DNA from 3 places in the Streptomyces sp. NPDC021093 genome. Region 1 is predicted to be linked to each of the others. Evidence: riboswitches for the same ligand, from Rfam matches in the RefSeq annotation. Region 1 holds a riboswitch; each other region holds the start of a gene.

Region 1 (9,680 bases):
AGGGTCGTGTCCACGGAGGGAGTCTACGAGCCGGTAGGGACAGGTCGGGCGTGGATGTACGTGCTGCGGCTGTACTGAAGCCGAGCTGTGACGGCCGGGGGCCCGGGGGCCGGGGGCACGGGGCACCACCCCCTGGCCCCCGGACCCCGGGCCGGTCCGTACCTGCGGGTGCGTGGGGGCCGGCCGCGCAGTTCCCCGCGCCCTGTACGCGTGGCCCCGGAGCTCAGAAGGCCGGCCGCTCCGGGTCCAGCCGGGCCAGCCCCTCGCCCGGTGACGACGCCTCCGCGAAGTGGCGGCGGGGGATGCGCCCCGCCCGGTGCGCGAGACGGCCCGCCTCCACGCCGTGCCGCATCGCCTCCGCCATCAGCACCGGCTCCTGCGCCCGCGTCACCGCGGAGGCGAGCATCACACCCGCGCACCCCAGCTCCATCGCCAGCGCCGCGTCCGACGCGGTCCCCGCCCCCGCGTCCAGGATCACCGGCACCCCGGCCCGCTCCACGATCAGCTCGAAGTTGTGCGGGTTGCGGATGCCGAGCCCCGAGCCGATCGGCGAACCCAGCGGCATGACCGCCGCACAGCCCACGTCCTCCAGCTTCCGCGCGAGGACCGGATCGTCGTTCGTGTACGGGAGCACCGTGAAGCCGTCGTCGACCAGCACCTCCGCCGCGTCCAGCAGCTCGACCGGGTCGGGCAGCAGGGTCCGCTCGTCGGCGATGACCTCCAGCTTCACCCAGTCCGTGCCCAGCGCCTCGCGCGCGAGCCGGGCCGTGAGCACGGCCTCGCCCGCCGTGTAGCAGCCGGCCGTGTTGGGCAGCACCCGGATGCCCAGCTTCTCCAGCACGGACAGCACGGAGCCCCGCACGGACGGATCGAGCCTTCGCATCGCCACCGTCGTCAGCTCGGTCCCGGACGCGACGAGCGACCGCTCCAGCACCTCCAGGCTGGGCGCGCCGCCCGTCCCCATGATGAGCCGGGACGAGAAGCTGGCGCCGCCCAGTTCGAAGAGATCGTCTGCCATGTCGTCAGCCTCCCTGGACCGCGGTGAGCACTTCGACGCGGTCGCCCTCGGCGAGGGCGGTGGCCGCCCACCGGCCGCGCGGCACCACTGTTTCGTTGAGCGCGGCGGCCACGCCCGCGTGCGCGCGCGTGAGCGTCGCGACGAGGTCGCCGAGGGTGGTACCGGCGGAGACCTCGTGCCCCTCGCCGTTCACGGACACGTTCACCGGGGTGCTCATACGGGCTGCTCCTGTCGGTCCTGTCGGTCCTGCTGTTCCTGTCGTACGGGTTCGGAGGCGAAGCGGCGCGGGGTGAACGCCCTCGCCTCCTCGGGGAGTTCGCCGGTGGTCAGCACGTCCGCCATGACGTCCCCGGTGACCGGGGTCAGCAGCACCCCGTTGCGGTAGTGCCCGGTGGCGAGCAGCAGGCCCGGCAGGGCGGTGGGGCCGAGCAGCGGGGCGTTGTCGGGGGAGCCGGGGCGCAGTCCGGCCCGGGTCTCGGTGAGCGGGAGCTCGGTGATGCCGGGGACGAGCTCGTGGGCGTCGCGCAGCAGCTCGTAGACGCCGCCCGCCGTGACGGTGGTGTCCCAGCCGAGCTCCTCCGAGGTCGCGCCGACGACCAGCTCGCCGTTCTCGCGCGGCACCAGATAGACGTGACTGCCGCGCACCACGGCGCGCACCGTACGGCTCAGGAACGGCGCGTACGCGGGCGGCACCGTCAGCCGCAGTACCTGTCCCTTGACCGGGCGCACCGGCGGCAGCACCTCTTGAGGCACTCCGGGGAGCCGCCCGCTGAGCGAACCGGTGGCGAGCACCACCTGGTCGGCGGCGACCTCGGTGCCGTCGGCCAGCAGCGCGCCCGCCGCCCTCTCCCGTACGACGGAAAGCCGCTCGGCCGTCGTACGGTGCAGAACCACCCCGGCCCGCTCGCAGGCCGCCAGAAGGGCCGCTGCCAGCCGCCTCGGGTCGATCTGGTGGTCGCCGTCCACCCGCAGTCCGCCGCGCACGCCCGGCGCGAGCATCGGCTCAAGCCGGCGGCAGTCGCGCCCGCTCAGCCACTCCGACTCCAGGCCCGACTGCCGCTGCAGGGTGTGCAGTTCGCGCAGGTGGGCCCGGTCGTCGGCGTCCAGGGCCACCGCGAGAGTGCCGCACGCGCGGTAGCCGGTGTCCTGCCCCGACGCCTCCTCCAGCTCCGTCACGAAGTCCGGATAGCGGCGGGCGGAGGCGAGGTTGAGGCCGAGCAGGGTCTGCTCGCCGTAGTGGAGTTCGGTGACGGCCGCCAGCATTCCGGCCGCCACCCGGGCGGCGCCGCCGCCGGGTGCGGGGTCGGCGAGCACCGTGCGCAGCCCGCGCTGCGCGGCCCGCCAGGCCGTGACGAGGCCGATGATTCCGCCGCCGATCACCAGGACGTCGTACGGCCGTTGCTCAGAAACGTGTGGGGAAGTCTGCATGGGCGTCCAGCCCCTCCCTTCGCCGGCATGACCCGGATCAGGTTCGTACGGTCGGAGGCCCGGTCAGCCTCCCTCTCAGCCCGGTCGGCCGGGCTCCCGTGAGTGCTTGTACGGTGACCAGACTAGTCCTTGGGTTCAACAGACTGTGAGGGAGCACCCCGTGCCCCGTTCGCTCGACGGACTCGTCCTCGCACCGGTCGCCGACCAGGCCCCGGGGCAGGTCGGCACCCGCACCCGCTTCACCTACCACGAGCAGGACGGCCGGATCTGGGCCGATTACGCGGGCGGGGACGTCGTGCGCGGGCACCTCGTCGGCACGCGCGCGGGGGACCGGCTCGACTTCAGGTACGTACAGCTGAAGCAGGACGGAACGACCTCGTCCGGACATTGCCTGTCCCGGGTCGTGCTGCTCGTGGACGGCCGCGTTCGGCTGGAGGAGAGCTGGGCATGGGAGTCCCAGGAGGGCAGCGGTACGAGCGTCGTCGAGGAACTCCAGTCCTGACTGTGTGTCAGATACGTAAGGTGGTCGGGTGAGCGAGCAGAAGCGAATCGTCGTCGTCGGCGCGGGAATGGCCGGTGTGCAGACCGCCGTGGCCCTGCGGGAGCAGGGTTTCGACGGCCGGATCACACTCATCGGGGCCGAGCCCCACCCGCCGTACGACCGGCCGCCGCTGTCCAAGGCGGTGCTGCTCGGCAAGGCCGAGGGATCGGCCTTCGAGGTCGACTTCGACGCGCTCGGCGTCGAGCTCCGGCTGGGGCTCGACGTCACCGGAGTGCGCCCGGCGGACCACGAGATCGACACCCCCGCGGGGCCGGTTCCGTACGACGCCCTGGTACTCGCCACCGGGGCGGACCCCGTCACCCTTCCCGGCACCTCGGGCGTCCCCGGCGTCCACCTGCTGCGCACCGTCGACGACGCGCGGCGGCTGCGCCCCGTGCTGGACGCGCAGCACGACGTGGTGGTGGTCGGCGCGGGCTGGATCGGCGCCGAGTTCACCACCGCCGCGAGGGAGGCGGGCTGCACCGTCACCGTCGTGGAGGCCGCCGACCGGCCGCTCGCCGGGACGATGCCCGCCGAGATCGCCGCCCCGATGGCCGCCTGGTACGCCGAGGCCGGCGCCGAGCTCCTCACCCACGCGCGCGTGGCGGCGGTCGAGCCGGGCACCGTGCTCCTCGCCGACGGCCGCCGCATCCCGGCCGGCGCCGTCCTCGTCGGTGTCGGCGCCAGACCCGCGACGGCCTGGCTGAAGGGCTCCGGCATCGCGCTCGGCCCGGACGGCTCCGTCACCGCGGACGCGCACCTGCGCACCTCCGTCCCCGACGTGTACGCGGTCGGGGACTGCGCCTCCTTCCCCTCCGGGCGGTACGGCACCCGGCTGCTCGTGCACCACTGGGACAACGCGCTCCAGGGTCCGCGCACGGTCGCCGCGAACATCCTGGGCGGCGCCCCGCTGCCCTACGACCCCGTGCCGTACTTCTGGTCCGAGCAGTTCGGCCGCTTCGTGCAGTACGTCGGCCACCACGCGGACGCCGAGGAGACGGTCTGGCGCGGCGACCCGGCCGGCCCCTCCTGGTCGGTGTGCTGGCTGCGCGACGGCGCCCTGGTGGCCGTGCTCGCGGTGGGCCGCCCGCGCGACCTGGCGCAGGGACGCAGGCTGGTGGAGGCGGGGGCGGCGCTCGACCCGACGCTGGCCGCCGACCCTTCCGTACCGCTGAAATCGGCCGTACGGAAGCCGTAGGGAATCCCCCGCCCGGACGGGCCCGGGTACCGACTGTCAGTCCTGGATGGCACGCTTGTCCTGTGACCGAGATTGACGCAAAGATCGATTCCCTCGTCCCCGCCTGGCTCTACCTCCCCGACATCGCGGAGATGCTCGACCTGGAGGTGACGAAGGTGCGGCAGCTGGTGAAGGACGGCCAGCTCATCGCCGTGCGGCGCGGTGAGAACCGCTCGCTCCAGGTGCCCGCCGCCTTCCTCGACGGCGACAAGATCGTCAAGGGCCTGCCCGGTCTCCTGACGGTCCTGAAGGACGACGGCTTCTCCGACGCGGAGATGCTGGAGTGGCTCTTCACCGCCGACCCGACCCTGCCCGGCACCCCCGCGCAGGCCCTGAGCGAGAATCGCGGCACGGAGGTGAAGCGCCGCGCCCAGGCGCTCGCCCTCTGACGACGCCGCACCACACCACGGCGGTGTGCGGTCCGCCCGGCCGGGCGGACCGCACACCCGCCGCCGACCGGCGGGGGACACCCCGCCAGCACGGGGGAGACCCCGTCGACCACGGGGGGATCCGCACCATGCCCACGCCCAGCGCGCAGCTCGCCGACGCCCGGCTCTACCTCTGCACGGACGCCCGCAAGGCGCAGGGGGACCTCCCGGCGTTCCTCGACGCGGTGCTGTCCTCCGGCGTCGACATCGTCCAGCTCCGCGACAAGGGCATGGAGGCGGGCGAGGAACTGGAGCACCTGGCGGTCCTCGCCGACGCCTGCCGCCGGCACGGCAAGCTCCTCGCGGTGAACGACCGGGCCGACGTGGCGCACGCCATCGGCAGCGACGTCCTCCACCTCGGCCAGGGCGACCTGCCGGTCCCCGCCGCCCGCGCGATCCTCGGCGCCCGCAGCGACGACGTCCTGATCGGCCGCTCCACGCACGCCGAGTCCGAGGTCGACGCCGCCGTCGCCGAGCCGGGCGTCGACTACTTCTGCACCGGCCCCTGCTGGCCCACCCCCACCAAGCCCGGCCGGTTCGCCCCCGGCCTCGGCCTCGTGCGGTACGCGGCCTCGCTCGCCCAGCAGCGCCCCTGGTTCGCCATCGGCGGCATCGACGAGCACAACCTCGACGAGGTGCTGGCCGCGGGTGCCCGCCGCGTCGTGGTCGTCCGCGCGATCACCCGGGCCGCCGACCCGGCCGCCGCGGCCGCCGATCTGGCCAAGCGGATCAGGTCGTACGACCGATAGACGTCGGTCGTTGGCCGGATAACTGTCCGAAGGGTGGACAAGAAACCGGCATAACGGACCTTTGTCGCCCGGGTGGTTGGGGGTGCGGCATGCCCCTGGCTAACCTTTCGACATGGCCCTTGGCACAGCTTCCACCAGAACAGACCGCGCACTTACGGTGCGTGAGCTGCTGGAGACCGGAAAGACGTCGTTTTCCTTCGAATTCTCGGCCCGCAGGACCGAGAAGGGTGAGCAGAACCTCTGGAATGCCCTGCGCCGAGTCGAGGCGGTGGCCCCCAGTTTCGTCTCCGTGACCTACGGAGCGGGCGGCTCCACCCGCGAGGGCACCGTCAAAGCCACCCAGAAGATCGCCTCCGACTCCACCCTCACGCCCGTCGCCCACCTCACCGCCGTCGACCACTCGATCGCCGAACTGCGCAACATGGTCGGGCAGTACGCCGACGCCGGAATCCGGAACATCCTCGCGGTGCGCGGCGACCCGCCCGGCGACCCGATGGGCGAGTGGGTGCGCCACCCGGAAGGTGTGACGTACGCCTCCGAACTCGTCGCACTCATCAAGGAGTCCGGCGACTTCTGTGTCGGTGTCGCCGCATTTCCCGAGATGCACCCGCGCTCGGACACCTGGGATTCCGACATCCGCCACTTCGTGGAGAAGTGCCGGGCCGGCGCCGATTACGCCATCACGCAGATGTTCTTCGATCCGGAGAGCTATCTGCGGATGCGGGACCGCGTCCAGGCGGCGGGCTGCGACACCCCTATCATTCCTGAGGTGATGCCCGTCACGCTGGTCAAACAGCTGGACCGGCTTCCGCAGCTCAGCAACGCGCATTTCCCCGACGCCGTGAAAGAACGCATCCTCGCGGTCAAGGACGATGCGGCCGCTGTACGCTCCATTGGCATCGAGTTCGCCACCGAGTTCTGCGCGACGCTGCTTGCCGAAGGTGTACCGGGAATGCACTTCATCACGCTGAACAACTCGACGGCGACACTTGAGATCTACGAGAATCTCGGACTGCACGACACGCACCACACGCACGAAACGCACGACCAGACGTCACCGCCGACGCGGCCGTCGTCGTAGCAGTCACCACAGCTGTACTCGCGCCGCCGAGTCCACCAGGGGATCCGCGGCAGCAGGAGAGGGGCGTACATGGGCTGGACGGTCCTCTACATCGCATTCGGCGTCGTCGCGCTGTGGCTGCTCGGCGAAGTGCTGTTGCAGTACAAGGCGCGACTGCGCTGGCGGGTGCTCGCCTTCGCGGGGTTCGCCGTCGTCGTGGTCGGAGTGCTGCTGCCGTCCGTCCTGGTGATCGCGGCGGGCGCCGTCGCCTTCGCCGTCGGCCAGACGTACGTCACGCTGTCCTTCCGCCGCGGCTTCTCCACGGGCTGGGCGATCGGCGGCAACCCGGGCGCCAGCAAGCGCCGCAGGGGCAATGCGGGCGAATCCGCCGTACAGCAGCCGACCCTGCAGGTCTCTGACCTGGAGTACGGGGCGCAGGACCGGTCCGACGCCGGTCATGACGGCGCGTCCGGTTTCAACGGGGCGTCCGGTTTCGACGCCGCTCCCGGTTTCGACGGAGCGCCCGGCTTCGACACCCGGGGGCAGCACGGCACGACCGGCCGCCCCGACCCGCAGACCGCGGTCCACGAGCCGCAGCCGATGCCCGACGAGACCGGCCGGTACGGGATCTACGACTCCTCGGCGCCGTACGCCGCCTCGCAGGCCGCCGCACCCCAGCCACAGGGTGCCGCACCCCAGCCACAGGGTTTCGACGACTTCGGCAGCGGGTCCTACCCCGCCTACGACCCGCAGGGCGGCCAGCCGCACGACACCGGGGCCTACGCGTACGACGGCGGGCAGCAGCAGTACGCCGCCTACTCCGATCCGTACATCGGCTCCCAGTCCTACGGCAGCGGCGGCGACTACGACTCGTACGGCGGCCAGCACCAGTACGCCGGCGGCTACGGCGAGAACTACAGCGAGACGCCGCCCGGCGGAGTGTGGGTGCCGCACCAGCGCGACGGCGAGCAGCCGCTCGGCCCGGAGGCACCGCAGCAGCCGGCCGGTTACCCGAACGGCTACGACACCGGGGCAAACGGCCAGTACCGGTACTGACGTCCCGCACCGGTCAGCACGACGACGCCGCTCCACCCGCCGACAGCGGGTGGAGCGGCGTCGTGCTTGTCACGGGGACCTCGTCACTGGGAGCCGCGGAAGCCGTCCCCCTCCACGATCAGCCCGGCGACCAGCGCCCCCGACATCCCCGCGTGCGCGAGCCCGCCGCCCGGGTGCGCCCAGCCGCCGGCCGCGTAAAGACCGGGCAGCCCGGTGGTGTTCGACGGGGCGAGGAAGCGGCCGGACCGGCCGGCCAGCGAGGGCGGCGGAACCGCCCCGCCCGCCGCACCGGTCACGGCACGGGTGTCCCGGGGCGTACGGACCTCGCGCCAGCGGATCCGGTCGGCCAGGCCCGGAATCGCGGTGGCCGCGGCGGCCACCATGCGGTCCGCCCAGAGACCGGCCAGGTCAGGGCTGCCCCAGTCGTACGCGGCGTGCACCGGGGCGGCCGCGGTGAGCAGCACCGCCTCGTGCCCGTCGTCGGGGCGCAGGGCCGGATCGTCCGGGCGGGACACGAACACGGTCGGGGCAAGGCCTTCGCCGGCCGGGTCCGCCGGGCCCTGCCCGTCGAAGACCTCCCGGAGCTCGGCCTCCCGGTGCGCGGAGTGCACCACGCTCCGGTGCACGGCGCCCGGCTCCCGCGCCCCGTCGAGCGCCAGGAACACCGTCGTCCGGCCGGCCCGCACCGGCCCCGGCCCCGCTTCCGGCGTCCCGTGCGCGGCTTCCGGCGGTGATCCGTACGCGGCCCGCCCGCCCAGCAGTGCGGACAGCCGCTCCGGGGGTACCGCCGCGACCACCGAGTCCGCCTCGACGGCCGTCCCGTCGGCCAGCTCCACGCCCGCGGCCCTGCCGTCCTTCTCGACGACCGAGACGACCTCCGCTCCGAAGACGAACTCCACCCGGCGGGCCAGACACCGTTCGTGGAGCGCGCGGGCCAGCTCCCGGGTGCCCCCGGCCACGCACCAGCTGCCGAAGGTCTGCTCCAGATACGGCAGTACGGCGGCGGAGGCGGGGGCGTCGCGCGGGTCCAGGCCGTACGCCAGCGCGTAGCTCTCCAGCAGGGCGGCGAGCCGTGGATCGGCCAGCTCCCAGGCGGCGACCTCGGCGAGGGTGTCCGCCTGCCGGTCGCGGCGCAGCAGCCGCTTCTGCCGCACGGAGGGGTACGGATCGCGGCCCAGCACCTGGGGGTCGGGGCGCAGCGGCTCTTCGAGGAGCGGGCGCCGGGTGCGGTCCCAGGCGTCCCTCGCCCGGTTCATGAACTCGCCCCAGCGCTCGCCGAGGCCGGCCCCCAGCGCTTCCTCCAGCGCCGAGACGACACCGGCGCGCGAGGCGTTGGGAAGCGAGACCGACGTGCCGTCGGGGAAGAAGTGCCTGCTCGCCGGGTCGGTCTGCGCCATGCCGACGCACGATTCGAGGGGCTCCCTGCCCGTCTTCACGAACACGTCCCGGTACACGGCGGGCAGATGCAGCAGGTCGGGGCCCGTGTCGAAGACGAATCCGGCCCGCTCGAAGCGGCCCACCGAGCCGCCGTACGTCTCCCCGCGCTCGTACACCGTCACCCGGTGGCCCGCGACGGCCAGCCGGGCGGCGGTCGCCATCGCGCCGAGCCCGGCGCCGATCACCACAATCCGTGCCATGCCAGTGACTCTAACGGCCGCCACTGACAACTCAGCCGGGAGGCCGCCCACCCCTCTCCGCCAGGCGTTTCTCTTCGCGGCGCTGTGCTCTGCGCCGGCGGAACCGCTGGATCCGCCGGGCCAGGAAGACCAGTATCACCAGCCCGATCAGCAGCAGTGCGGCGGCGATCGACGCCGCCGCCACCGGATGGAATATGGCGAAGGTGATGACCCCCGCGACGCCCAGGTCCTCGGCGGTGCTCACCGCGATGTTGCTGAACGGCTCGGGCGAGGTGTTCACCGCCATCCGCGTCCCGGCCTTGACCAGATGGCTGACCAGCGCGGTCGAACCGCCCACCGCGCCCGCCGCCATCTCGGGCAGCGAGCCGTTCTGCCCGGCGAGCAGCGCCCCGACGACCGCGCCCGCGATCGGCCGGATCACCGTGTGGACGCTGTCCCAGAGCGAGTCCAGGTACGGGATCTTGTCGTTGACCGCCTCGCACAGGAAGAGGATCCCGGCGACCACCAGGACGTCGGTGCGCTGCAG
Region 2 (9,680 bases), on a different contig from region 1:
GCCAGCTCCTCCATCAGCCCCGTGCAGGCCATGTCCGGGTACCGGTTGAGGTCACCGGCCGCAGCGATCGCACGCTCCATCACACCCGCGAGCGGAGGATAGGGGTTCTCGTTGGAGGACAGCTTGTACGCCGCCGGGCCGTCGGTGTCGGCGGCCGCGGCCGGCTTGCCGGGCTTGTACGTGGGGATGCCGTCCAGCACCGCGCGCAGCTTGGGGCTCGTCGCGCTCGTACCGCTCGTCTCGCTCACTTAAGGTCCTCCTCGACCGTACGTACCACCAATACTGCTCACCCTATGAGGATTGGGCGGCGCTGCGAAGGGGCCGCAGAAGTCCGTCCCGGGCGGCGCGACAGACAGGGGGCGCGCCCCCGCTCTCCGCACGCGCCGGTGGCTCACGCCGTGGCGCGCGTCCCCCGAAGTGGTGAGTTGAGACCTCTTCGAGACCTCGGGCAGATGCCGGACGTACGCCGCCAGCCACCGGACTCCAAGGCTCCAATCCCCCTAACTCCCTTGGCTTCCAAGGTCATTGACCACATTTCCCTGTGCAGAAACGTGCCTGTCAATCCGCGCATATGCGCCGACGCCAACCGGCCCTCTGCGCCCTACTATCGGGTCGCCATGACAGCAGCAGGGAAGCATCAGGTGAGCCGGACCGAGACACCCCGGCGAGGCAGTCGGCCAGGACGTGCAGGCATCCGGGATGTTGCCGCCGCGGCCGGTGTCTCCATCACGACTGTCTCCGACGCCCTCAACGGCAAGGGCCGGCTCCCGGACGCCACCCGCCGCCACGTCCGCGAGGTCGCCGAGCGGCTGGGCTACCGCCCGTCCGCAGCGGCCCGCACGCTCCGTACCGGTAAGTCGGGCCTCATCGGCCTGACCGTCACCACGTACGGGGATGAACCTTTCACCTTCACCGAATTCGCGTACTTCGCGGAGATGGCCAGAGCCGCGACCTCGGCCGCGCTCGCCCGCGGCTACGCCCTCGTCATCCTCCCCGCCTCCTCCCGGCACAGTCCCTTCGACGTGTGGCAGAACGTCGCACTCGACGGGACCGTCGTCATCGACCCCTCCGACGAGGACCAGGTCGTCACCGAACTCATGCGCCAGGGGCTGCCCGTCGTCTCCGACGGCCGCCCGGCCGGGACCCTCCCGGTCACCGCCTGGGTCGACAACGACCACGAGGCCGCCGTACTCGAACTCCTCGACCACCTCGCCGACGCCGGCGCACGCCGCATCGGCCTGCTCACCGGCACCACCACCGACACCTACACCCGGCTCTCCACCACCGCCTACCTGCGCTGGTGCGAGCGCGTCGGCCAGGATCCGGTGTACGAGTCCTACCCCGCCCACGACCCGTGCGCGGGCGCCGTCGCAGCCGACCGGCTGCTCGCCCGCCCGGACCGCCCGGACGCCGTGTACGGACTCTTCGACCCCAACGGCACCGACCTGCTGGCCGCCGCCCGCCGCTACGGGCTGCGGGTCCCCGAGGACCTGCTTCTCGTCTGCTGCTCCGAATCGACCGTGTACGCGAGCACCGAGCCGCCCATCACGACCCTCTCGCTGAAACCCCGCCGCATCGGCACCGCTGTCGTCCAGCTCCTCATCGACGCCATCGAGGGACTGGACACCGGACAGCCCGTCGAGCAGGTGATACCGACCGAACTCATCATCCGTACGTCCTCCCAGCGGCGTCCCCCGCGCACCACCGTGAGCGCCCCGCGCTCACCCTCGGCGGACTGACCGACGGACCCGTCGGGGCGGCAGCGGAGTGCCGCCCCGAAATCAACACCGGGACCGATCTCCGCAATAGGGACGAAACAACCGGTGAACTGGGGGTGTACCCGGATTCACCACCCCTGGTGCCTCACACAGCGCGGGCCGCATTCCTATGATGGGCGCACGACACGGCGGACCACCCGAGACCAGGTGGGCCCCCAGGGTGTACGGCGGTGCGACGGTGGTGGAGGGGTCAATGACTCAGGGGGCCGGTCAGGGACCCGCGGTGCGTACGGCGACGTTGCGGGATTTCCGGGTACCTCCCTATGCCCAGGCTCCCGTCGCTTCGTACGACGCCAAGCAGGCGTACGACAGCAAGCAGGCTTTCGACGCCAAGCAGGCGCTCGACGGCGCGCAGATGCACGACGCGGAGCAGGCGTACGGGCCGGAGCAGTCGTACGACACCGAGCAGGCGTACGAGGAGGGCGACGAGCCCGAGGGCTACACGCCCACCCAGCGCGACCTCCCGGTGATCCGCAGGGAGGACCGCGGCGGCGGGCCGGGCGACACCCAGCGCATCCCGCAGCCCGACTTCGAGGAGCGTCCCGACGGCGAGGGTCTCGGCCCGCTGTTCGTTGTCGGCGACGTGCACGGCTACCTCCTGGAGCTGCTGGACGCCCTGCACGAGCAGGGCCTCATCGACGACGAGGGCCACTGGGCGGCCGGCAACGCCCGCCTCTGGTTCCTCGGCGACTTCACCGACCGCGGCCCGGACGGCATCGGCGTCATCGACCTGGTGATGCGGCTGTCCGCCGAGGCGGCGGCGGCCGGCGGCTACTGCAAGGCCCTGATGGGCAACCACGAACTGCTGCTGCTGGGTGCCCGCAGGTTCGGCGACACCCCCGTCAACTCCGGCGCGGGCACCGCCACCTTCCAGGCCGCCTGGCTGCTCAACGGCGGCCAGAAGCACGACATGGAGCGCCTCCAGGACGTCCACCTCCAGTGGATGGCCCGCCTCGACGCGGTGGCCCTGGAGGACGGGCATCTGCTCACCCACTCCGACACGACCGCCTACCTCGACTACGGCTCCACCATCGAGGACGTCAACGACACGGTTCACGCCATCCTCACGCGTAACGACGCGGACGAGTGCTGGGACGTCTTCCGGAAATTCACCAAGCGTTTCGCGTTCCGTGACGAAGGCGGCTCCGACGCCGTACGGGAACTGCTCGACGCATATGGCGGCGAGCGCATCGTCCACGGTCACAGCCCTATCCCGTACCTCCTCGGCGAGGTCGGCAACGAGGACTCCGGGGACGGAGAGGGCAGCTCGGGGCCGGTCGTCGAAGGTCCGCACGTCTACGCCGACTCCCTGGCCATCGCCATGGACGGCGGCGTGACCATGGCCGGAAAACTGCTGGTGGTCCAACTCCCGCTGGGTGACTGAGCGTTACGGGGGTGTACGCGCGCCCGGCGCGCACGCCCCCACCGCCGGGCCAATTTCCGCAAACCCCCTGTCACCCCGTGCCGTAACCGCTCTACCATCGGGTTATCCGTAGCAGGCTCTCCTCCGTTTCCGCCCAACCGCCCACCGAAGCGGGCAACCCGGCCCTACGGAGCATCGGGGGATGCACATGAACAGCGCTCCGCACCTGCTGACCGAGGACCGCCCGGAGTTCGAGCGGACCCTCGACGAAGCACTGCGCACCGCGCACGAACGCCCGGATCTCGCCGCGCTGGGACAGCGGCTGAACAGCGAGCAGTTGCGCACCATGGCGCTCAGCGCCAGCGCGATAATCGCCGCTCACGCGTCGGCCGAGTACGACCACTACGTCAAGGCGCGCGAGGAACTGCGCGCACCTGCCGTCCCCACTCCCGGCACCCTGCTCACGCCCGGAGTCGGAGAGAACGCGGAGGCCACCGGTGCGGGCGCGGTCGCCGTCGTCGCCGTCCTCACGCCCGTACTGGCCGGGATCGCGGCCGTGGTGCTGCTGCTGGTCGGCTATCTGCTGAGCATGCTCGACCCGGCACCGGCCATCGCCGAGGCGCTGTTGACCGCCGGCTGGGTGTTCGGCGCGCTCACCGCGGCGGGGCTGCTCGGCGCGGCCGTCGGGCTGCTGTTCACCGCACTGCGCAACGGCTCGACCGCTTTCCAGGTCGGCCACCGGGATGCGGGCAGCGAGGAGGTCGACCGGGCCAGGGAAGCCTGGAAGGAAGCCCTGCTGGAGCGGGGCGTCGTCCCGTTCCTGCGCGACGCCCTCGCCAATCCGCCCGAGACCGCGCCCGCCGTCCCCGATCCGCCCCGGCAGAACCGCATCCCCGGTCTGGGGTACTCACGGCCCGACTTCGGCAGCCCCAGCGAGCACAGCGGCACCAACGGCAACGGGCACAAGACCCGCCCCAGCTACTCCAGCCCGGACTTCTCCAGTCCCGACTACGGCGGCCCGGACCACAAACCGGAATGACCGGAGTGGTCCGGAGCCGTCAACTCCGTTGTCCTGGTACTCAGTCCGTCACGGAGGTGTTCGGTCCGCGATCGGCAGACCGTGCTCGCCCGGGGGTGCCCCCGGACCCGGCCGGACGACCTGCTCAGTCCGCGATCGGCAGGTAGACCCGGTTGCCGGCCTCGGCGAACTCCTTGGACTTCTCCGCCATGCCGGCCTCGATCTCCTCCGCCGTCCCCCCGTGCTCACGCCGGATGTCGTGCGAGATCTTCATCGAGCAGAATTTCGGCCCGCACATGGAGCAGAAGTGCGCCGTCTTCGCCGGTTCGGCAGGGAGTGTCTCGTCGTGGAACTCCCGGGCCGTGTCCGGGTCGAGGGCCAGGTTGAACTGGTCCTCCCACCGGAACTCGAACCGGGCGTCGCTCAGCGCGTCGTCCCACTCCTGCGCACCCGGGTGGCCCTTGGCGAGGTCCGCCGCATGCGCAGCGATCTTGTAGGTGATGACGCCGGTCTTCACGTCGTCCCGGTTGGGCAGCCCCAGGTGCTCCTTGGGGGTCACGTAGCAGAGCATCGCGGTGCCCCACCAGGCGATCATCGCGGCGCCGATGCCGGAGGTGATGTGGTCGTAGGCGGGGGCCACATCGGTCGTCAGCGGGCCGAGCGTGTAGAACGGCGCCTCCTCGCAGATCTCCTGCTGAAGGTCGATGTTCTCCTTGATCTTGTGCATCGGGACGTGTCCCGGGCCCTCGATCATGGTCTGTACGTTGAAACGCTTGGCGATCGTGTTGAGTTCCCCGAGCGTCTTCAACTCCGCGAACTGCGCCTCGTCGTTGGCGTCCGCGATCGAGCCGGGCCGCAGCCCGTCGCCCAGTGAGTAGGTCACGTCGTAGGCCGCGAGGATCTCGCAGAGCTCCTCGAAGTTCTCGTACAGGAACGACTCCTTGTGGTGCGCCAGGCACCAGGCCGCCATGATCGACCCTCCGCGCGAGACGATGCCCGTCTTGCGGCGCGCCGTCAGGGGTACGTACGCGAGACGCACGCCCGCGTGGACGGTCATGTAGTCCACACCCTGCTCGGCCTGCTCGATGACCGTGTCCTTGTAGACCTCCCAGGTCAGGGCCTCGGCACGGCCGTCGACCTTCTCCAGCGCCTGGTAGAGCGGGACGGTGCCGATCGGGACGGGTGCGTTGCGCAGGATCCACTCGCGGGTGGTGTGGATGTTGCGGCCGGTGGACAGGTCCATGACCGTGTCGGCACCCCACTTGGTCGCCCAGGTCATCTTGTCCACCTCCTCCTCGATGGAGGAAGTGACCGCGGAGTTGCCGATGTTGGCGTTGACCTTCACCAGGAACCGCTTGCCGATGATCATCGGCTCGATCTCCGGGTGGTTCACGTTCGCGGGAAGCACCGCGCGACCTGCGGCGATCTCCTCCCGTACGACCTCGGGGGAGACGTTCTCCCGGATCGCCACGTACTCCATCTCCGGCGTGATCTCCCCGCGCCGCGCGTACGCGAGCTGGCTGACCGCTGCCCCGTCGCGGCCCCGGCGGGGCTGGCGCGGGCGGCCGGGGAAGACCGCGTCGAGGTTCTTCAGGCCCCCGCGCGGGAACGTGTGCTTGATGCCGTCGTCCTCGGGGCGGACCGGGCGGCCCGCGTACTCCTCGGTGTCACCGCGCCCGATGATCCAGTTCTCGCGCAGCGGGGCCAGGCCGCGCCGCACGTCCGTCTCGATGTTCGGGTCGGTGTACGGGCCGGACGTGTCGTACAGCGTCACGTCCTTCCCGTTGGTCAGGTGCACCTGACGGACCGGCACCTTCAGGTCCGGGCGCGATCCTTCGACGTACCCCTTGTGCCAGCCGGGCGTGCGCCCGTCCTGGGCGGAGGCAGGCGTGCGTGCATCCATCGTGGTCATGAGACCTACTCCCTACGCCGGCATTACCCGGTAACAGGTTCGGCGGTCGACGCAGCCTCTTCCGTACGTATGTGTACGGAGGTCAGCGCCCTCTCAGCCCGGTGCTCCGAGCTCCCGCGTGTGCAAAGGTGCCCCCACGCTAACGCCATGCCGGGCGCGCTGAACAGAGGGCCCCCCTCGTTCTTGCGATGATCGGGCGGTGACCCCACCACAGCCGCCGTCCCTGCCGACGCCCCCAGAGACCCCACCCCCACCTGCTCATTCGCACGGCCACAGCCACAGTCACGGCCCTGCGGCACCGGTCTCCAAGCACTTGCGCAAGGTGATCGCGGCGGTGCTGATTCCCTTCGCCACCGCGGTACTCGTCGGGCTCGCGATCCTGTGGCCGGGCGGCGCACCGGCCCACGAGCGCACCGGGGTGGGCTTCGACCGGCAGACCGAGCAGGGCACTGTCGTGAAGGTCGACACCATCGACTGCAAGGGCGCCAACGTCGCCCCGACGCCGGAGCAGCCGCAGCCGCAGGCGCAGGCCGACCCGTCGTCACCACAGAGCGGCGACGGCACCAAGGACGACTGCAAGAAGGCGACGGTCGAGGTCGTCACCGGCGCGGACAAGGGCCGCACCTTCACCGAGATCGTCCAGCCCAGCGCGTCCCGGCAGCTGAAGCAGGGTCAGGGAGTCGTCGTCGCGTACGCCCCGGACGCGCCCCGCGAGCTCCAGTACTCCGTCACCGACGTGGACCGGAAGTTTCCGCTCACCCTGCTCGCCGGGATCTTCGCCCTCGCGGTCGTCGTCGTCGGCCGGCTGAAGGGCGTCATGGCGCTGGTCGCGCTCGTCGCGTCCTTCGCGATCCTGACCCTGTTCATCCTGCCCGCGATCCTCCAGGGCTCGAATCCGCTGATCGTGGCGGTGGTCGGGGCCAGCGCGATCATGCTGATCGCGCTCTACGCCTGTCACGGACTCACCGCGCGCACCTCCGTCGCCGTCGTCGGCACCCTCATCTCGCTGCTGCTGATCGGACTGCTCGGCTCGCTGTTCATCGGATGGGCGTTCCTGTCCGGCAACATCGACGACAACACCGGCCTGATCCACACCCTCTACCCCTCCATCGACATGAGCGGCCTGCTCCTCGCGGGCGTCATCATCGGCTCGCTCGGCGTCCTCGACGACGTGACGGTCACCCAGACCTCCGCCGTCTGGGAGCTGCACCAGGCCGACCCGACGATGGGCCCGCGCGCCCTGTACCGGGCGGCCATCCGCATCGGCCGCGACCACATCGCCTCGGTCGTCAACACCCTTGTCCTCGCCTACGCGGGCGCCGCCCTCCCTCTGCTGCTGCTGTTCTCGATCGCCCAGAGCAGCGTCGGTACGGTCGCCAACAGCGAGCTCGTCGCGGAGGAGATCGTCCGCACCCTGGTCGGCTCGATCGGCCTGGTGGCCTCCGTGCCGGTGACCACCGCGCTCGCCGCCCTGGTCGTCTCCGCCGACCGCTCGGGTGCCGCCTCCAATCCGGCGCCGGTACGCGGCGGACGCGGAAGGCGCCGCAAGGGCTGAGGCGGGCCGGGGACACATGACGGAGCGGCGGCCGGGTCTCCCCGGCCGCCGCTCCGTGTCGTCTCCGCGTGCTCTCGGCCCGCGCTCCTGGCCGCGCTCCTGGCAGCGCCCAAACCGCGTTCCCGGCCCGATTTCTCAGCCCGCGTTCTCCTCCGCCAGGATGCGGCCGAGCTCGCCCTCCAGGCACCCGGCATAGTCACTCTGCGTGTGCTCCTGGCCGAGCGGTACGAGCTTGTCGGTGCGGTCCAGGAACGCCACGAGGGGCGCCGCACTCGCCCTGAACAGCGCGCGGTCACCGCCGACCTGAAGCCTGATGTGCACATCGGCGAGTTCGTCGGGATCGGACGGCGAGATGTGCACATCGCCCTCTCCACAGGCCTCGTTGATTCCGTCGACCAGCAGCTCGCGGCCAAAAGCCCAGGTCACAGGCGCATCGCCGGGCAAGTGGAAGGTCAGTCGGATCGCGTAGGGATCCTTCGACTGGTACATGAGCTCCACCGGAATACGAAAGGAGAGCTCCTCCGAGACGAGGAAGCTCATCATGACCTCTGCCTGAACCGACTCGCGCATCGCCAACCCTGCCGTAGAAGAAAGTGGCCGGAACGATCCCTTCCGTCCCTCTTGACGCCATCGTGCTCGAAGCAGTAACAGATCACAAGGAGTGAGTTTTCAGATACTGATAGAGAACATGAGCGAACGGACCACCTCGCCGATTTCTCCGCGCAACCGTTCGATCGCGGGGCCCAGCCGGGCCTCCTGAGCGAGGGGAACGGAGATCGCCATCACCGCCGCCGTCGGCCCGATCGTGATGGGCACCGCCGCACACGCGGACCCGAGCACGTACTCCTGACGCTCCTTCACCGTCTGCATCCGCTCGACTGCCGCCAGCCGCTCCAGCAGGGACGAGCAGTCGCGCACCGTGTAAGGCGTGATGGCCTCTACGGGATACCGGTCGAGGTGGTCGAGGCGGGACCCGGTGTCCAGCTGGGAGAGCAGGCACTGGCCGATCGCATGCGCATGGGCCGTTTCGCGGAAGTCGGCCCACTCCTCGACGGCGGGATGGGCGGAGCTCTGGGTGAGGGCCGTCACTTCGATCTCCCCGTCGCGGTAGACCCCGAAGTACACGGCAACGCCGAGCGTGTCGCGCCAGCGCTCCATCGTCTCGGTGATCATTTCGCTGCGGACCTGACCGGGCCTCCCGCGCCCGAGCCGCCCCGCGGCGGCCCCGAGCACGAAAACACCCTGCTCACGACGGAGGTATCCCTCGTGGGTCAGGGTGCGCAACAGGTGGTAGGCGGTGGGCAGCGGCAGGCCCGCCTCACGGGCGAGCTGCTTGGCGGGGGCGCCGTCCGGGTGGTCACTGACGGCTTCGAGGAGGTGCAGGGCGCGCTGCACCGAGCCGATCAGGGTGGGGGTGGAGGTGGGGCCTGCAGCAGGGGCGGCAGGTGCGGGTTCGGTGGCGGGCACGGCAGGTGGGGGTACGGCGGCCTGCCGGGCCGTGGGCTGGGCCGTGGCCATGGTTCGCTCCCGGGGTCCCGAGGGGCAGTGCGGTCGCCGGGGAGCGGGAGTCCCGGGTGACGGCAGCGGTTTTTCACCCTAACTGCCTTGCCCGGGGCCTCAGTTGCTTTCACGTGTCAGATTCCCCCCGGCGGGCTAACGCCCGCACGGGAAACCAGTACCTACCAACCGCTGCTCGAAGAGTCGCCCGACGAGGACGACTTGAAGCGCCGTACGACGTAGATCAGTCCGCCGACCAGTGCCACCAGCACCAGCAGCTTGAAGAGCAGGCCGATCAGCGTGCCGATCGCGGCCAGGATCGCGCCGCCGAACACCAGCAGGACGAGGGCCGGTATCGCCACCCACTTCACCCAGCCCGGCAGGCTCGCGAACATCTCTCGTGCAGCCATCTTCTTGCCTTCCTTCGGTCCGGTTCCTGCCCGGATCTGCGGTGTTTCCCTGCCTCCGATGCTAGGCGGCGGACCACCCCGACCGGGGGCCGCGCAGCCCTTGAAGACCCCTGATCCGCCCCCTAGGGAACCCCGGGGTCCCGTGCG
Region 3 (9,680 bases), on a different contig from region 1:
ACGCACCGGGCGTCGGGGTCCTGTTCATCCAGGTCCCCGAGGCCAAGACGGTCAAGAACCGCGTCCACCTCGACCTCCAGCCGCAGGACCGCACCCGCGACGAGGAAGTGGCGCGGGTCCTGGAGCTCGGCGCCACCCTGGTGGCCGACCACCGCAAGCCCGACGGCACCGGCTGGGCCCTCCTCGCGGACCCCGAGGGCAACGAATTCTGTGTGGAGCGCAGCGCCGCCGAGCGCAAGGGCTGATCGCCCCGGCACGATCCGCCGCACATGCGGGCGCGTCAGAAGCAACGTTCAGGGCCATTCTCACGTCTGGTAGTCGGACAACGACGAACAATCCCTGAACGGAGCTTTTGGTGCTCATCGGCCTCATCACCGCCATTCTGGCGTCGGTCTGCTACGGCACGGGCTCGGTCCTGCAAGCCGTCGGATCACGGAAGTCGGCCCGCCGGGAGGCGGCAGCCGCCTCCACCACCGGTGTCACCCAGCATGGAGGACCCAGCCTGTCCTCCACCTACAAGGCGGCGATGACCTGGGAATTCATCGTCGGCACCATCCTCGACTTCGTCGGCTTCGCGCTCGGTGCGCTGGCCGCGCGGATGCTCCCCCTCTTCCTGTCCCAGACCGTGATCAGCGCCAACCTGGTGATCACGGCGGTGCTGAGCGTCAAGATGCTCGGCATCAAGCTGACCCGCAAGGAGTGGACGTCGATCGCGGTCGTCTGCGGTTCGCTGGTGCTGCTGGCGACGGCGGCGGGCCACGAGGGCGGCGGGCACACCGAGATGGCGACCCACTGGTGGCTGCTGGCGATCTCGGTGGTGCTGATGGTCGGCGGCACCGTGGCCGTACGTCTGATGGGCTCGGGTGCCGCGATCCTCGCCGGTCTCCTCTCGGGCCTCGGCTTCGGCGCACTCGGCGTGGGCGTACGCATCCTGAACGGCGTGGACCCCTACGACCTGGGGACGCTCCTCACCGACCCTGCCCTGTACGCCATCCTGGTCGCCGGCGTCGGCGGCATGTACCTGCACACGGTGGCCCTGCAGATCGGCTCGGTCAACGGCGCCACCGCCGCCCTGGTGGTCGGCGAGACCGTGCTGCCCGGACTCATCGGCGTGGTCTGGCTGGGCGACGCCTCGCGCCCCGGTTTCGCCTGGGTCGCGGTGACCGGCTTCGTCCTGGCCGTGGCGGGAGCGGTCGCCGTCGCCTGGTACGGCAAGCACGAGGGCGAAACGGGAGCGGCGGCCGACGAGCCTCTGCACCTGGTGGACACGCCCCGCTAGCGGGCTCCCCAGTACGCCGAGCAGCACCAGCGGATAGACGACGTAGCCGAACCGGCTGGCCGGCATGAGGGCCATGGCGAGAGCCAGCCCGCCCGCCAGCCGTACGGCCGCCGCACGGGTCGTACGCGGCGGCCGCACGACCAGCGACACCCCGACGAGGAGTGCGCCGAGCACCAGCAGCACCATGGCCGCGACCTTCCCGCCCGGCACGTACGCCGCGAGCAGATGCCCCGGCAGCGGGCTGGCCGCCGGTGACTCGACCCCGCTCAGCCCCAGCGGGAACGCGACCACATTGCGGTGGAACGCCCCCGGTCCTGCCAGCGCCACCGGCACCACGAGCGCCCCCGCGACACCGACCGCGAGCACGGCGCACCGCACCGCCGCCCGCCTCCCCACGCTCACCGCCAGCAGCGCCAGTACCACCGGCACCGCGGGCCACGCGGTCCACTTCAACGCGGCCGCCACCCCGAGCACCAGCCCGGCGCACCCGGCCCTGCCCCGTCCCGCCAGCGCGACCCCGAGGCACATCAGCCCCACCACCGGCAGGTCGATCCCGCCGACGGCGAGCGGCAGCGCCACGAGCGGACAGGCCAGGACCCACGGCGCCGCCGCACGCCGCGAGGCCACCAGCAGCGCGCCCAGGAATCCGGCCGCCATCCACCACCTGGCATCGCCCAGCGCCGCCAACGGCCCTTCCCCGAACAGCACATGGGGCAGTCCGAAGAGCGCCATGCCCGGCAGATAGGGATTGAAGTCCGCGGTCACCGCCGGATCGGGCACGTACGGACTGCCCGCGGCCATCAGCAACTCCGCCGACCGCTCGACCACCCGCACCTCCAACTGCCCCCGCCCGGCCAGGACGAGAGCCGTCAGCGGCAGCGCCACCGCCCCCGCCAGCGCCACCACCACAGGCCTCAGCCGCACCCCGAACACCGCCCGGGGCCGGACGGCGGCCCACCCGGCCACCCCGTACCCGCACGCGGCCGTCAGCCCCCACGCACGGTGCGGCCCCAGCCCGGAGACAAGACCGAAGAGCAGGGAGACCACACCGCACCCGACCCACCCCGCCCACTCGAAGCGCGCCCACCCGGCGCCCTTCCCCGCCGTCCCCGCAGTCCCCCGGCGCGCACGCCGCCTGCCGACAACTGCCGTCGCATCGCCCATGCGGCCAAGGTGCGGGTCCGGCCTCCCGCGCGGCATCACACCCTGGTGCCAACCTTCGTGTCACCCCGTGGGGTGACAGGAGCCGGTCAGCCCCTCCAGCAGCACGACGTCGTGGCGTGGCAGGGCCCGGTCAGCCCTCCAGCAGCACGACCTCGTCCGCCGCGAAGGCGACCCCCACCTCGGCGCCCTCCGCCGGGGCGTCCCGCAGCGCGCACTCGGCCTCCAGCACCGGGCCGTCCGCCGGGTGCAGTTGTACGGCGACGTGGGTGCCGCGGAAGGTGCGTGCGGCCACCTCGCAGGGCAGGCCTTCCTCGACCGGTACGAGCCGGACGCCACCGGGGCGTACGAGCAGCCGGGTCTCGCCCTGCGGGGAGCCGGCCGGTACGGGGATCTTGCCCCACACGGTGTCCGCGGCCTCGCCGCTCACCGTGGCCGCCACCACGTTGTCGAAGCCCAGGAAGCGGGCCACGAACTCCGAGGCGGGGTGCTGCCAGACGTCGAGGGGGGTGCCCGCCTGTGCGATCCGGCCGTCCCGCATGACGACGACCCGGTCGGCCAGGGCGAAGGCCTCTCCCTGGTCGTGGGTGACGGCGAGGACGGTGGTGCCCAACCGGCCGAAGAGCTGGCGGAGTTCGACCACCAGGCGCTCGCGCAGACCGCGGTCGAGCTGGCCCAGCGGTTCGTCCAGCATCAGCAGTCTGGGCTCGGGGGCCAGCGCACGGGCGAGCGCGACCCGCTGCTGCTCGCCGCCGGACAGCGAGGCCACGGCCCGCCGCTGGGCTCCCGGCAGGCCGACCAGTTCCAGCAACTCGTCGGCCCGGCGCGCCTGTTCGGTCCGTCCCGCGCCCCGCATCCGCAGACCGAAGGCGACGTTGCCTCCCACGTCCCGCTGGGGGAAGAGCTGGTGGTCCTGGAACATCAGGCCCACCCCCCGCCGGTGCACCGGCACCCCCGTCTGGTCGGCGCCGTCCAGCAGTACCCGCCCCGCGTCGGGCCGCTGGAGCCCGGCCACCACCCGCAGCAGCGTCGACTTGCCGCTGCCGCTCGGCCCGAGCACACAGACGATCTCGTGCGCGGCCACCCGCAGGTCCACCGCGTCGAGCGCCGCCCGTGCGCCGAACCGTACGGTGAGATCCGCCAGCTCCAGCAAGGGACGTACCTCGTCGGTCATTCAGAACTCCCCGGATACGGATCGGTCGGGCCGGATGCGTTCCAGCACCAGCAGCGACACGGCGCACACGACCATGAGGATCGTGCTGAGGGCCATCGCCTGCCCGTAGTTGAGGTCACCGGCCCGCCCGAGCAGCCGGGCCACGGCCACCGGAAGGGTCGGGTTGTCGGGCCGCGCGATGAAGACGGTCGCGCCGAACTCGCCGAGCGAGACGGCGAAGGCGAACCCGGCCGCCACCAGCAGCGCCCGCCGCACCAGCGGCAGGTCGACCTCCCGCCACGCCCTCAGCGGCGAGGCCCCGAGGACCGCCGCGGCCTCCCGCAGCCGTCCGTCCACCGCGCGCAGCACGGGCAGCATGGTCCGTACGACGAAGGGCACGCCCACCAGCGCCTGGGCCAGCGGCACCAGGATCCACGAGGTGCGCAGGTCCAGCGGCGGCCGGTTGAGAGTGATCAGGAAGCCGAAGCCCACCGTCACGGCGGACACGCCCAGCGGCAGCATCAGCAGCGCGTCGAACCCCCGCACCAGCCGGCCCGCCCGCCGGGTGAGGGCGGCGGCCGCGAGACCGCCGACGACCAGGGCGATCGCCGTCGCCACCACGGCGTACTGCAGGGAGTTCCAGACCGCCTCCAGCGGCGGTACCAGGAAGGTCCCGCCGCTGTCGGCCACCGACCTCAGCGCCCGGTAGTAGCCGAATCCGTACCCCTCGGGCCCGTCGAGCGACCGCTCGACCAGCACGGACAGCGGCAGCAGGATCAGTGCGAGCACGGTCGCGAGCACCCCGCCGAGCAGCGTCCACTGGCCGGCGCCGCGCGGCCTGCGCGACGTCTGCGCCGGGTCGACGAGCTTCAGCGCGCTCTCCCGCCGCCGCACCGTCCACGCGTGCACGGCGAGGATCGCGCCCACCGCCGCGAACTGCACCAGCGTCAGCACGGCCGCGGTCGGCAGGTCGAGGAGCTGCGCGGTCTGCCGGTAGACCTCCACCTCCAGGGTGGAGTAGGCGGGCCCGCCCAGGATCTGTACGACGCCGAAGGAGGTGAAGGTGAACAGGAACACCATCAGTCCGGCGGCGGCCACCGCGGGCGCGAGCGCCGGCAGGGTCACCCGCCGCCAGGCCGCGAAGCGCCCCGCGCCGAGCACCCGTGCGGCCTCCTCCTGCCGGGGGTCGAGCTGCGACCACAGCCCGCCCACGGTCCGTACGACCACCGCGTAGTTGAAGAAGACATGGGCCAGCAGGATCGCCCACACGGTGGTGTCGAGCCGCATCCCCCACAGCTCGTCGAGGAGCCCGCCGCGCCCGAGCACCGCCAGGAAGGCGGTGCCGACGACCACGGTGGGCAGCACGAACGGCACGGTCACCACGGCCCGCAGCAGCTGCTTGCCCGGAAAGTCGAAGCGGGCGAAGACGTACGCCGCGGGCAGCGCAAGCACCAGCGTGAGCGCCGTCGAGGCGAGCGCCTGCCAGGTGGTGAACCACAGCACGCCGAGGATGTCCGGGTCGCCCAGCACCTCGCCGATCCGGCCGAGCTGCCAGGCACCGCCGGACTTCAGCCCGCGCCCCACGATGGCGACGACCGGGTAGGCGAAGAACAGCCCGAAGAACGCGACGGGCACGGCCATCAGAGCCAGCCGCACCGCGCTCCCGCGCCAAGAGCCCCGCCGGGCGCCGGCACGGGCGCCCGGTCGGACCTTCCTTACTTCTTCACCAGCGAGGACCACGACTTGACCCACTGCTCACGCTTGTCGGCGATCTTCTTGGGCTCCACCGTCAGCGGCTTGTCGACGACCGCGCCGAACTTGGCGTACACCTCGGGCAGCCTGGTGTCCTTGACCGCCGGGTTGACGAACATCTTCAGCGGCAGGTCCTCCTGGAACTGCTTGCCGATGAGGAAGTCGAGGAGCGCCTTGCCGCCCGCCTCGTTCTTCGCGCCGTCGAGCAGCCCGGCGAACTCGACCTGCCGGAAGCAGGTCCCGGTGGCGACACCGGTCGGCGCCTCCTTCGGCTTCGGGTCGGCGAACAGCACCTCGACCGGCGGGCTGGAGGCGTACGACACGACGAGCGGCCGCTCCGCCTTCGCCTTCTTGCCGCCCGCTGACCCCGAGAACTCCTCGTTGTACGCCTGCTCCCAGCCGTCGACGACCTTGACGCCGTTGTCCTTGAGCTTCTGCCAGTAGCCCTGCCAGCCGTCGTCGCCGTACTGTCCGGCGGTCGCGAGCAGGAAGCCGAGCCCCGGCGACGAGGTCGCGGCGTTCTCGGTGACGAGGAGGTTCTTGTACGCGGGCTTGACCAGGTCGTCGAGCGACTTCGGTGGCGCGAGCTTCTTGTCGGCGAAGTACTTCTTGTCGTAGTTGACGCAGATGTCGCCGGTGTCGATCGGCGTCACCCGGTGCTCGCCCTTGTCGAGCTGGAGGTCCGCGGGTACGCGGTCCAGGCCCTTCGCCTCGTACGGCTGGAACAGACCGTTGTCGAGCGCGCGCGAGAGGAGGGTGTTGTCGACGCCGAAGAAGACGTCGCCGCGCGGCGAGCCCTTGGTCAGGATCTCCTGGTTGAGGGCGGCCCCCGCGTCCCCGCTCTTCAGCACCTTGACCGTGTAACCGGTCTGCTGGGTGAACGCCTTCAGCACCGCGGGCGAGACGGCGAACGAGTCGTGGCTGACCAGGGTGACCGTCTTGGAACCGGCCCCGTCGGCCTTCTTGCCGCCGTCGGACGAACCGCCGCAGGCGGCGAGCGTACTGACGCCGAGCGCGGCGGCCACGGAGATCGCCGCGAGCCTCTTGATGCTGCTCACTGGCTTGATGGTGCTCACTGGTGAATTCCTCCTGGAATGACCAGGAAGAGACGCGGCCCTGCCCACCTCGGGAAAGGTGGGCAGGGCGCAACAGCTTGAGTAACGACCGAACTTCCTACCCAGAATGACCTGGGCAAGGTTCAGAGGGTCTGCAGTAGAGGACTGCACTCTCAGCGCTGTGGCGCTCCCCTGTCGGAATATGCAAATGTGCGGCCCAGCGTACAACCAGGCGCGAACGTGCTAGCGCTCGGACGCCGCCAGCTGGCCGCAGGCCCCGTCGATCTCCTGGCCACGGGTGTCCCGCACGGTCACCGGCACCCCGTGCGCCGCGATCGCCTCGACGAACGCCTTCTCGTCCTCGGGGCGCGAGGCCGTCCACTTGGAGCCCGGCGTCGGGTTCAGCGGGATCAGGTTGACGTGCACCCGCTTGTTCTTGAGCAGCCGGCCCAGCAGGTCACCGCGCCACGCCTGGTCGTTGATGTCGCGGATCAGCGCGTACTCGATGGAGATCCGGCGGCCGGACTTCTCCGCGTACTCCCACGCGGCGTCCAGCACCTCCCGCACCTTCCAGCGCGTGTTGACCGGCACCAGGGTGTCGCGCAGCTCGTCGTCCGGGGCGTGCAGCGACACGGCGAGGCGGCACTTGAAGCCCTCGTCGGCGAACCGCAGCATCGCGGGCACCAGGCCCACCGTGGAGACGGTGATCCCGCGCTGCGAAAGGCCGAGGCCGTCCGGCTCGGGGTCGGTCAGCCGACGGATCGCGCCGACGACGCGCTTGTAGTTGGCGAGCGGCTCGCCCATCCCCATGAAGACGATGTTCGACAGCCGCGCGGGCCCGCCCGGAACCTCGCCGTCGCGCAGCGCGCGCATGCCGTCCACGATCTGGTGCACGATCTCCGCGGTCGACAGGTTCCGGTCGAGACCGGCCTGTCCGGTCGCACAGAACGGGCAGTTCATGCCGCAGCCCGCCTGCGACGAGATGCACATCGTCACCCGGTCCGGGTAGCGCATCAGCACGGACTCGACGAGCGTCCCGTCGTGCATCTTCCACAGCGTCTTGCGCGTGGTCTCCTGGTCGGTCGACAGATGGCGCACGACCGTCATCAGCTCGGGCAGCAGCGCCTCGCGCAGCTTCTCCCGCGAACCGGCCGGGATGTCGGTCCACTCCGCCGGGTCGTGCGCGTACCGCGCGAAGTAGTGCTGGGACAGCTGCTTGGCGCGGAACGGCTTCTCACCGATCTCGGCCACGGCCTCCTTGCGCTCGGCGGGCGTGAGGTCGGCGAGGTGCCGCGGGGGCTTCTTGGCTCCGCGGGGCGCGACGAAAGTGAGTTCTCCGGGTACAGGCATGGTCAAACCAGTGTCTCAGATGTACGAGAAGGGGCCCGCCGTCCTGTGGACAACGGGCCCCTCACGCAACAACGCAGCAGGTCACAGACGCAATGTCACGCCGAACCGACGAAGATCACCAGCATCAGCCAGACCACCGGAGCGGTCGGCAGCAGCGAGTCAAGACGGTCCATGATGCCGCCGTGGCCCGGCAGCAGCGTGCCCATGTCCTTGATCCCGAGGTCCCTCTTGATCATGGATTCGCCCAGGTCACCGAGCGTGGCACTGGCGGCGACCGCGAGGCCGAGCAGTACGCCCTGCCACCACGTACCGCCGTCGACCAGCAGCGTCATGCACAGCACGCCGGCCACCATCGCGAAGGCGATCGCGCCGAGCAGTCCTTCCCGGGTCTTGCCGGGGCTGATGCGCGGCGCCAGCTTGTGCTTGCCGAAGCGCCAGCCCACCGCGTACGCCCCGGTGTCGCTGACCACCGTCAGCAGCAGGAACGTCAGCACCCGCTGCGGTCCGTCGTCCGCCCTGAGCATCATCGCGACGAAGGTGGCCAGGAACGGCACGTAGAACGCGGCGAAGACTCCCGCGGTGACGTCCTTGAGGTACCCCTCCGGCGGCTCCGTCATCCGCCAGACCAGCACCGCCAGCGCGGTGAGCGCCATGGCGACCCAGGCACCCTCGGGCCCGCGCACGAAACCGGCGACGACCATGGCCGCACCGCCGACCGCGAGCGGCACCAGCGGCGCCTTGATGCCCTTGCGCTCTTCGAGACGGGAGGTGAGCTCCCACAGCCCGACGACCACGGCGACCGCTATCACGCCGATGAAGGCGGGCGGCCAGATGAACAACGAAGCGACGATCACGGCACCGAGACCGAGGCCGACCCCTATCGCCGCACGCAGGTCTCGGCCCGCACGCTTCTTCTGGGGCGGCTGCGGGGCCGGGGGCGGGGTCGACATGGGCTCCTGCGGCATCTCGTCGCGGAACAGGGGACCGCCCCCGGCAGCGGAAATCCCGGCTGGGGACCCGGCCGCCGAAGCAGCTGGGGCAGCGGAATTCCGCGCGGTGGGAGCAGGTCCCCGGTTCCGGTCGTCGCGGTCGTCGGCGTCTCTGCCTGTCTCAGGCACGATGGGCATGGGCCGAGTGTGCTGGGCGTCATGCGCATCGTACGCGGGACCCGCCGGGAGGGGCCCCTGGTCGGGGGTTACCCATTCACCGGCATAGCCCGCCCTCGGCGGGGCCCCCCAGGAAGAGTCGTTCATCAGACCTCGAGCAGCTCGGCTTCCTTGTGCTTGAGCAGCTCGTCCACCTGCGCGACGTACTTCGCGGTGGTGTCGTCGAGCTCCTTCTCCGCACGGCGGACCTCGTCCTCGCCGGACTCCTTGTCCTTGACGAGCTTGTCGAGGGTCTCCTTGGCCTTGCGGCGGACGGAGCGGATCGAGATCCGGGAGTCCTCGGCCTTGTTGCGCGCGACCTTGATGTACTCCTTGCGGCGCTCCTCCGTCAGCTGGGGGAACGTCACTCGGATGATGCGGCCGTCGTTGCTCGGGTTGACGCCGAGGTCGGAGTCGCGGATCGCCTGCTCGATGTTGCGCAGGGCGCTCGCGTCGAAGGGGGTCACCACGGCCATCCGCGGCTCGGGCACCGAGAACGACGCCAGCTGGTTGATCGGCGTCACGGCTCCGTAGTACTCGGCCACGATCTTGTTGAACATCGCCGGGTGCGCACGGCCGGTGCGGATCGCGGCGAAGTCCTCCTTGGCGACCACGACGGCCTTTTCCATTTTCTCCTCGGCCTCGAGGAGGATCTCTTCAATCACCACGTACTCCTGCTGTCGTGAACTGCTGCTGCATGGCTTGGACTGCTGCACGGCCCGGGCTGCTGCACAGCCTGGACCGCTGCTGCGGGCGTCTTCTCCTGCACGGTGTCCGACCGGCAG

What was found. Region 1 has a riboswitch for thiamine pyrophosphate ahead of thiO (glycine oxidase ThiO). Riboswitches for the same ligand answer to the same signal wherever they lie in the genome.
Region 2: linked by a shared signal. The riboswitch ahead of thiC (phosphomethylpyrimidine synthase ThiC) and the one ahead of thiO (glycine oxidase ThiO) in region 1 are both predicted to bind thiamine pyrophosphate.
Region 3: linked by a shared signal. The riboswitch ahead of ACH4SP_RS33540 (thiamine ABC transporter substrate binding subunit) and the one ahead of thiO (glycine oxidase ThiO) in region 1 are both predicted to bind thiamine pyrophosphate.

The regions. Positions count from the first base shown of each region.
Region 1 is NZ_JBIRQJ010000005.1:228,132-237,811, forward strand. It holds gene pknB (Stk1 family PASTA domain-containing Ser/Thr kinase) at 1-14, opposite strand, end outside; gene ACH4SP_RS17100 (thiazole synthase) at 224-1,018, opposite strand; gene thiS (sulfur carrier protein ThiS) at 1,023-1,235, opposite strand; gene thiO (glycine oxidase ThiO) at 1,232-2,446, opposite strand; TPP riboswitch at 2,444-2,556, opposite strand; gene ACH4SP_RS17115 (hypothetical protein) at 2,607-2,948, shown strand; gene ACH4SP_RS17120 (NAD(P)/FAD-dependent oxidoreductase) at 3,016-4,185, shown strand; gene ACH4SP_RS17125 (Rv2175c family DNA-binding protein) at 4,248-4,613, shown strand; gene thiE (thiamine phosphate synthase) at 4,742-5,401, shown strand; gene metF (methylenetetrahydrofolate reductase [NAD(P)H]) at 5,514-6,482, shown strand; gene ACH4SP_RS17140 (hypothetical protein) at 6,552-7,517, shown strand; gene ACH4SP_RS17145 (phytoene desaturase family protein) at 7,601-9,154, opposite strand; gene ACH4SP_RS17150 (DUF4126 domain-containing protein) at 9,186-9,680, opposite strand, start outside.
Region 2 is NZ_JBIRQJ010000004.1:183,701-193,380, forward strand. It holds gene hisC (histidinol-phosphate transaminase) at 1-248, opposite strand, end outside; gene ACH4SP_RS13310 (LacI family DNA-binding transcriptional regulator) at 618-1,739, shown strand; gene ACH4SP_RS13315 (metallophosphoesterase) at 1,957-3,162, shown strand; gene ACH4SP_RS13320 (hypothetical protein) at 3,344-4,180, shown strand; gene thiC (phosphomethylpyrimidine synthase ThiC) at 4,305-6,071, opposite strand; TPP riboswitch at 6,064-6,199, opposite strand; gene ACH4SP_RS13330 (YibE/F family protein) at 6,295-7,626, shown strand; gene ACH4SP_RS13335 (SsgA family sporulation/cell division regulator) at 7,762-8,196, opposite strand; gene ACH4SP_RS13340 (IclR family transcriptional regulator) at 8,296-9,144, opposite strand; gene ACH4SP_RS13345 (DUF5326 family protein) at 9,306-9,533, opposite strand.
Region 3 is NZ_JBIRQJ010000012.1:187,521-197,200, reverse strand. It holds gene ACH4SP_RS33565 (VOC family protein) at 1-245, shown strand, start outside; gene ACH4SP_RS33560 (hypothetical protein) at 356-1,279, shown strand; partial or broken gene ACH4SP_RS33555 (glycosyltransferase 87 family protein) at 1,409-2,011, opposite strand; gene ACH4SP_RS33550 (ABC transporter ATP-binding protein) at 2,574-3,614, opposite strand; gene ACH4SP_RS33545 (ABC transporter permease) at 3,615-5,234, opposite strand; gene ACH4SP_RS33540 (thiamine ABC transporter substrate binding subunit) at 5,309-6,403, opposite strand; TPP riboswitch at 6,498-6,604, opposite strand; gene rlmN (23S rRNA (adenine(2503)-C(2))-methyltransferase RlmN) at 6,644-7,750, opposite strand; gene ACH4SP_RS33530 (phosphatidate cytidylyltransferase) at 7,846-9,003, opposite strand; gene frr (ribosome recycling factor) at 9,003-9,560, opposite strand.